DNA from 2 places in the Fictibacillus sp. 7GRE50 genome. Region 2 is predicted to be linked to the other one. Evidence: riboswitches for the same ligand, from Rfam matches in the RefSeq annotation. Region 2 holds a riboswitch; the other holds the start of a gene.
The links. A riboswitch is a leader RNA that binds a small molecule or an ion and turns the genes downstream of it on or off. The one in region 2 is predicted to bind S-adenosylmethionine.
Positions count from the first base shown of each region.

Region 1: it holds a riboswitch for S-adenosylmethionine, as region 2 does, so the genes downstream of both, IHV12_RS05135 (sulfite oxidase-like oxidoreductase) here and IHV12_RS11730 (homocysteine synthase) in region 2, are expected to answer to the same signal.

Region 1 is NZ_JACZDW010000001.1:1,057,694-1,061,108, reverse strand. Features, by position in the region: gene IHV12_RS05150 (vWA domain-containing protein) at 1-586, shown strand, start outside; gene IHV12_RS05145 (hypothetical protein) at 638-829, opposite strand; gene IHV12_RS05140 (hypothetical protein) at 1,007-1,297, shown strand; gene IHV12_RS05135 (sulfite oxidase-like oxidoreductase) at 1,328-2,032, opposite strand; SAM riboswitch class I at 2,100-2,207, opposite strand; gene IHV12_RS05130 (hypothetical protein) at 2,272-2,487, opposite strand; gene IHV12_RS05125 (S8 family peptidase) at 2,906-3,415, opposite strand, start outside.
Region 2 is NZ_JACZDW010000003.1:94,643-98,057, reverse strand. Features, by position in the region: gene IHV12_RS11745 (phosphoadenylyl-sulfate reductase) at 1-153, opposite strand, end outside; gene IHV12_RS22665 (YezD family protein) at 249-344, opposite strand; SAM riboswitch class I at 692-796, opposite strand; gene IHV12_RS11735 (sulfite exporter TauE/SafE family protein) at 1,010-1,909, shown strand; SAM riboswitch class I at 1,952-2,056, shown strand; gene IHV12_RS11730 (homocysteine synthase) at 2,173-3,415, shown strand, end outside.

The DNA of each region.
Region 1 (3,415 bases), on a different contig from region 2:
CACGACGTTAACGCTCCTCGTCGACTGTTCAGCGTCCATGTTCAACAAGATGGAAGAGACGCAAAAAGGAATCGTGCTTTTTCATGAAACGTTAAAAGCTCTTCGGATTCCGCATTCTGTAGTTGGGTTTTGGGAAGATGCAGCAGATGCTTCTACTAACGATCAGCCGAACTATTTTCATGAAGTGATCTCCTATCGTAACTCTCTGCATCAATCGGGAGCGCCGATCATACAGCTCGAACCACAAGAAGATAACCGTGACGGATATTCCATCCGACGTATGGGAGAAGAGCTGGCAAAACGACCAGAGCAGCAAAAGATTCTGCTCGTTTTCTCAGACGGTGAACCAGCGGCTTTCGATTATGAATCGCATGGCGTACTCGATACACACGAAGCGGTTACTCGTACAAGAAAGCTTGGGATCGAAACGATTGGTATGTTCATCGCAAACGGAGAGATCACAGAGGAAGAAGAGAAGTTGATGCAGAATATCTATGGTCCGCAAAATGTAGTTGTGCCAAGTGCTTCAGAGCTTGTCGACTATCTGATGCCCGTACTTCGTAAGCTACTTTTCAAATCTTTATAAAACGCCAAAACGCCTGGGTCAGCTCACCCCAAGGCGTTTTTTATGTATGTATCAATACTCCAATAGCTTCAGCCAAGCAAAGATTACTCCAACAAACCCCGTGTAGCTAAAGATCCTGACAGACCATTCTGGTAAGGCTGTTCGAAGTACGCTTGAAAATATGCCGACCACAATAATCGCGGCAAGTAAGATGTAAATGGAAATGATATCGAACGGAATACGAAAAGACAGCCATTGTTCCATCGCCAAACCTCCCTAGTAAGGATAATATCGGACAAAATGCCTATACATTAAGAACAATTCACGAAAAAAGCCGAATTTTTATGTGTTCGAAAATCGGGATATGAAGGATAACATCGGGCACCGCAAATAGGGCAAACGCATATAGTATTACTAATTCAGGTGTTAGGAGTGAATGATGTGAATCAACGTGTAGTAGACGTCATTTTAGCAGAAGCAGAAGAAGAATATTTAGCAAATAATAAAGATGGTACCACGTTTGCTGCAGAACTCGCCTTACTCGCTTCAACGCTTGTGACCGCGGGGGATTTTCTAGCTACGTTCAGTGCAGCGATCGCTCTCAGACAAGTGTACCTCGATCAAGCGCAGGATCTAAAAGACCAGCAAGAACAAGAAGCTCAGATGAAAGACATCCAAGATCAGATTACAGCGTTAAAAAATGAGATTAAAATGCTGAGGGGAAGAAAATAAACGGACTTCCCCCTAATTTTTCATTTGGGATCAATCATACTCTTTCTTTTTCCACTCATCTTCAGGCATCTCAAATTCATCGCTCGAAAATCGTTCTTCTTTAAACGGATCGCCATACATATGAAAGCCGTTTTGCTCCCAAAAGCCTGGCTGATCCTCTTCTAAGAACTCGAACTTACGAATCCACTTTGCACTTTTCCAAAAATAAAGATGCGGAACGATGAGACGCAGCGGAAATCCATGCTTTTCCGTTAACGGCTTGCCGTCAAAAGAGTGCGCAAGAATGACATCGTCTCGCAACAAATCTTGGAGAGGAACATTCGTCGTATAATCGTAATCAGCGTGGACCATCACATACTTTGCTTTTGGATCCACATCAAAGTGCTTTAAAAAGTCCGTAAATTTAACACCTTCAAACGCATTGTCGAACCGTGACCATCTCGTCACACAGTGAATATCTCGTACTACTGTCGTTTGAGGCATCTTCATGATGTCTTCAAAACTAAATTCGACACGTTTTCCTACGAGTCCTTCTACAGATAACGACCATTTTTTCATATCGTAAACAGGAACCTCCCCCTCATGAAGAATAGGGAACTTTTTTGTTTCAACCTGCCCAGGAGGCAAGCGGTTTCCTAGTTTTTCATCGACTTGTGGGACACGCATCTTTTTAATGCGATCCGCTTTGTTAAGGTCCATAAATGAACACCCTTTCTTTAATACGATTGATTCCATTTGAGGTAGCAAAAACAAAAAACGCCATCTTTTATAAAAAAAGAGGACGAGTGGTTGTGTTCACATCCTCTTATCTTTCAGTCTGTAAAACTGTTAGATGTAGCACCGTGCCTAACAAAATAGGTGGTTGCCGGGCTTCATAGGGCTAATTCCCTCCGCCTGCTCGAAATAAGAGACCGATTAATCGGCTTAAAAACGATATGTAAGTTACAACTATTATACATTCAGGACATGAAAAATCAACTTGAAATGAGATCAGCCACAAAAGACATCTCGCGAGAAATGCCTAGATACAGAACGACAACGCCAAAAACCGCTGTACTGATCAAGAAAAAGTAGACGATTTTTTCTTCGGCTTCCTTTTCACTCTGCCTTTTTTCTGATTCAGTCGACTCACTCTTGCCAGAACCTTGAGACGTTTTTTTCTTTTGCTTACCTTTACCAAGACCAAACATAGCTGAAATCCTCCGCATCTTACAGATGTTTCTGTTAACAGTTTTTCATGAAAGCTGTTTTCGTATTCATCGATGTTTAAGATAGAGGTTGATTTCCGCTCCAGGTTGCTCGCTTTCCGCGGGGCAGGCGGTGAGCCACATTTGTTCGTTTCACTCTTAAGTGTCTCACCTGCCCACCTGTCCCGCAGGAGTCTCGCACCTTACACTCCAATCAACTTCTCGAAGAAGCAAATGAACAAAAATGCATTAACTCTACAGAAATTGTCTTCATGAAGAAGGGAGTTTTAACAAATGCAATTTAGTTGTTAAGTGTGGATAACAGTCGTTAACAGCATCTATGAAAAAAGGAAAATAAAAAACCTCCAGAAGTTATAAACACTAACTTCCAGAGGTTTGGGAACATTTTTATTTATATCAATTACTGCTGAACAGCCGCCGCTGCATTTACGCGTCCGTTTTGGAACTGGCTGCCTGTTCCGGATACAGGATCAGCTGTGTTTTCAAGCGCTGCACGGATTTGAGAAGCACTCTTACCTTGAGCCGCAAGAAGTCCTGCTACACCCGCAACAACTGGTGATGCCATAGACGTTCCTGAGAAACTCGCATACTGGTTATTTGGTGTTGTTGAATAGATGTTAACACCTGGCGCTGCGATATCAACCCACGTACCGAAGTTTGAGAATGAAGCTTTACGGTCGTTTTGATCGGTAGCCGCAACTGCAATCGCGTTCGTATAATAAGCAGGGTAGCTAGGAGAAGATACACCCTCATTTCCTGCAGCAGCAATGACTACAGAACCTTTGCCCCATGCATAATCAACTGCGGATTGAAGAGTCTGTGTGCCGCCTGCTCCACCAAGACTTAAATTGATAACTTGCGCACCTTGATCAGCTGCGTAACGAATGCCTTGAGCGACGTCATCGAGTGA
Region 2 (3,415 bases):
TAAGACGCTTCCTTCAATTCCGAAGCTACACGCATAAACCAGATCATCTTCATACGTTTCATAAGCCCACTTCAAAGCATGCAGCGCGCCTTTTGTGGGGTTTTCACTATCAAAATCACGGGTTTTTTCGTCCCATGTTTCGTACGTTAGCAATCTGCTACCTCCTTTTCGCCATAAAAAAAGCGGCTTTAACGTTTTTAGGGCTTTGCCCATTCGTTAAAACCGCCTCTAGTTTTCTAGTCAGCGAATTATTTAATTCTTACCTTCTCGTTCTTTTCAAGCTGAATCACTTTTCCATCTTGAACGACTAAAGTGATTGATCCAAATTTAATACTGCTCAGCATTTGTTGAAGCTGAGGAAGAAAATCGTTTGCACTATTTTCGTTCGCCACTCCACTGCCTCCCTTTCTAACATTCATATCTTTTCAAAGGCTCTTTCAAAAAGTTGTTGTTTTTTGTTGATTTATGTTTTGGCTTCATTGAAAAGTTGATTGGAGTGCAAGGTGCGAGACTCCTGGGGGATCAGCGGGACAGGTGAGACACCTAAGGACACAAAGTGTCGAGGTGGCTCACCGCACGACCCCCGGAAAGCGAGCATCCTGGAACGGATATCAACCACTTTCAAGAGCAACAAAAGCCAAAAAACAAAAAAACCTTCCCATTTCGGAAAGATAGTGGAGGTAAACATATTACCTTATCTTCCAAAATGTAAATACATTCTGCTGGAGTTAGCACCTTACAATCGCAGGTTGCCGGGTTTCATCGGGCCAGTTCCCTTCACCACTCTGGATAAGAGTTTAAATTTTATAAAATCATAACATATCTGAAAATGATATCAAGACCTATTTTTTCATTTTTCTATTTTTACAAAAAATTTAAACAAACAGTTGACTTTTTATGTTTTTGAATCATATAGTATTAACTAAAATTTAATCTGTATCGCTGATCGGTAAACCGAAGGCTCTTAACACTACTTGTTAAGGGCCTTTTTATTTTGAGGAGGAAAAGTATGAAAAAGTTGATTGTATTAGCTCTAATTGGTCTTTTTGCACAGTTGATTGATGGATCACTCGGTATGGCTTATGGAGTTACATCTACATCTTTGCTGTTAGTAGCTGGAATTGCTCCTGCAGCTGCATCTGCGTCCGTACATCTTGCTGAAGTCGTTACCACTGCGGCATCCGGCGCTTCTCATATTAAGTTTGGAAACGTTGATCGCCAAGTCGTTACTCGCTTAATTCTGCCGGGTTCAATCGGCGCATTTGTAGGTGCTTGTTTTTTAAGCAACCTTCCTGGAGATCTAGTAAAGCCATATATCTCTATCTTTCTAATTATCCTTGGAATTTATATCTTATATCGTTTTCTGTTTAAACTTGGAGAAAAGAAAGCAACAGCGAATGGTACACCATTTACGAAGAAACAACTTATTCCACTTGGATTATTAGCAGGTTTCTTAGATGCTACAGGTGGAGGAGGCTGGGGCCCGGTCACCACTCCAGTCCTAATGGCAAAACAAGACATGAAAACCAGGAAGGTGATCGGTTCTGTAGATACAAGTGAATTTGCTGTAGCAGTATCTGCATCAGTCGGATTCTTCATCGCACTCGGCTGGGAACAAGTTGAATGGCTATGGGTAGGTGCATTGATGCTAGGAGGAGTGATTGCGGCTCCTATTGCTGCATGGCTAGTGCGACTCATTCCCTCTCACATACTCGGAGTACTTGTTGGTGGATTGATTATTATCACCAATACCCGCACCCTTCTTCATACACTAGGGGTTTCACATAACATGTTGTTACCAATCTACTTTGTTCTTGCTGCTTTTTGGGCGGTTGGAGTTATTTATGCAGTTAAAAGTAATCCGGAAAATAAAAATCCGAAATTTTTAAAAAATTCAGTTGACTATTGATAATGACCTATGTATTATAAATCTTAATTCAATATTCAAATCTTCTTATCCAGAGAGGCTGAGGGACTGACCCTATGATGCCCGGCAACCAGCGGAAACGCATGGTGCTAATTTCAGCAGAACAATTAATGTTCTGAAAGATGAGACTTCGATCGGGTGAAATCATCGGGACCTCTTCTTTTGGAAGAGGTCTTTTTTTCTGGGATAAGTTGAAACTGAATGCGATTGGATACAAAAAAATGACGTTGAGGAGAGATTTGAAAATGACTGATCAAAATGCAAAAAGACAGTATGGGTTTGAAACGATTTCATTACATGAAGGTCAAAAAGTTGATCCGACTACAGGAGCTCGTGCTGTTCCGATCTACCAGACCACTTCCTATCAGTTCAATTCAACAGAGCACGCAGCGAACTTATTTGCCCTAAAAGAGTTCGGAAACATATATACGCGTTTGATGAATCCAACGCAAGATGCGTTTGAACAGACCATTGCAAAACTTGAAGGCGGTGTTGGTGCTCTTGCTCTTGCTTCTGGCCAGGCTGCCATTACAAATGCTATATTCAATATCGCTGGCTCTGGTGATGAAATCGTCGCTTCCACCTCTCTATATGGTGGAACGTATAACCTGTTCTCTGTCACTCTCCCCAAGCTCGGCATCCAGACACAATTCGCTGAAATTGATAATCTTCAATCGTTTAAAGACGCTATTACAGAAAAAACAAAAGCCGTATACATTGAGACCATCGGGAATCCAAAAATCGATGTAGCCGACATTCAAGCGATTGCTGACATCGCACATGACGCAGGAGTTCCTCTTATTGTAGATAATACGTTGGCTACGCCTTACCTTTGTCGCCCAATCGAACATGGAGCGGATATCGTTGTTCATTCTGCAACAAAGTTCATCGGAGGACATGGTACTTCAGTAGGTGGAGTTATCGTCGATTCTGGAAAATTTGATTGGAGCAATGGGAAATTCCCAGGCTTGACTGAGCCAGATCCAAGCTATAAAGGAATTGTGTATACGGATGCATTTGGTCCACTTGCTTATATTCTAAAAGCACGTGTTCAGCTGCTTCGAGATCTAGGTTCGTCTATCGCACCGTTCAACTCCTTTCTATTTATTCAAGGATTGGAAACACTTGCTCTGCGTATAGAACGTCATGTTGAAAATACATTGAAAGTAGCGAAGTTCCTAGAGAGTCATCCATCGGTCGATTGGGTAAATTACGCAGGGCTTCCAAGCAGCCCTTACTATGAACTTGCCCAAAAATACCTCCCTAAAGGCGCGGGTGCAATTTTAACATTCGGGGTTAAAGGCGGTGTAGACGAAGGTAAAAAGTTGATCGAAAATGTTAGCATCTTCTCTCACCTGGCAAACGTGGGAGATTCAAAATCATTGATCATCCATCCAGCTAGCACCACTCATCAACAACTATCTGAAGAAGAACAAAGAAAATCAGGCGTAAGCCCAGAACTAATCCGTCTTTCGATCGGAATTGAAA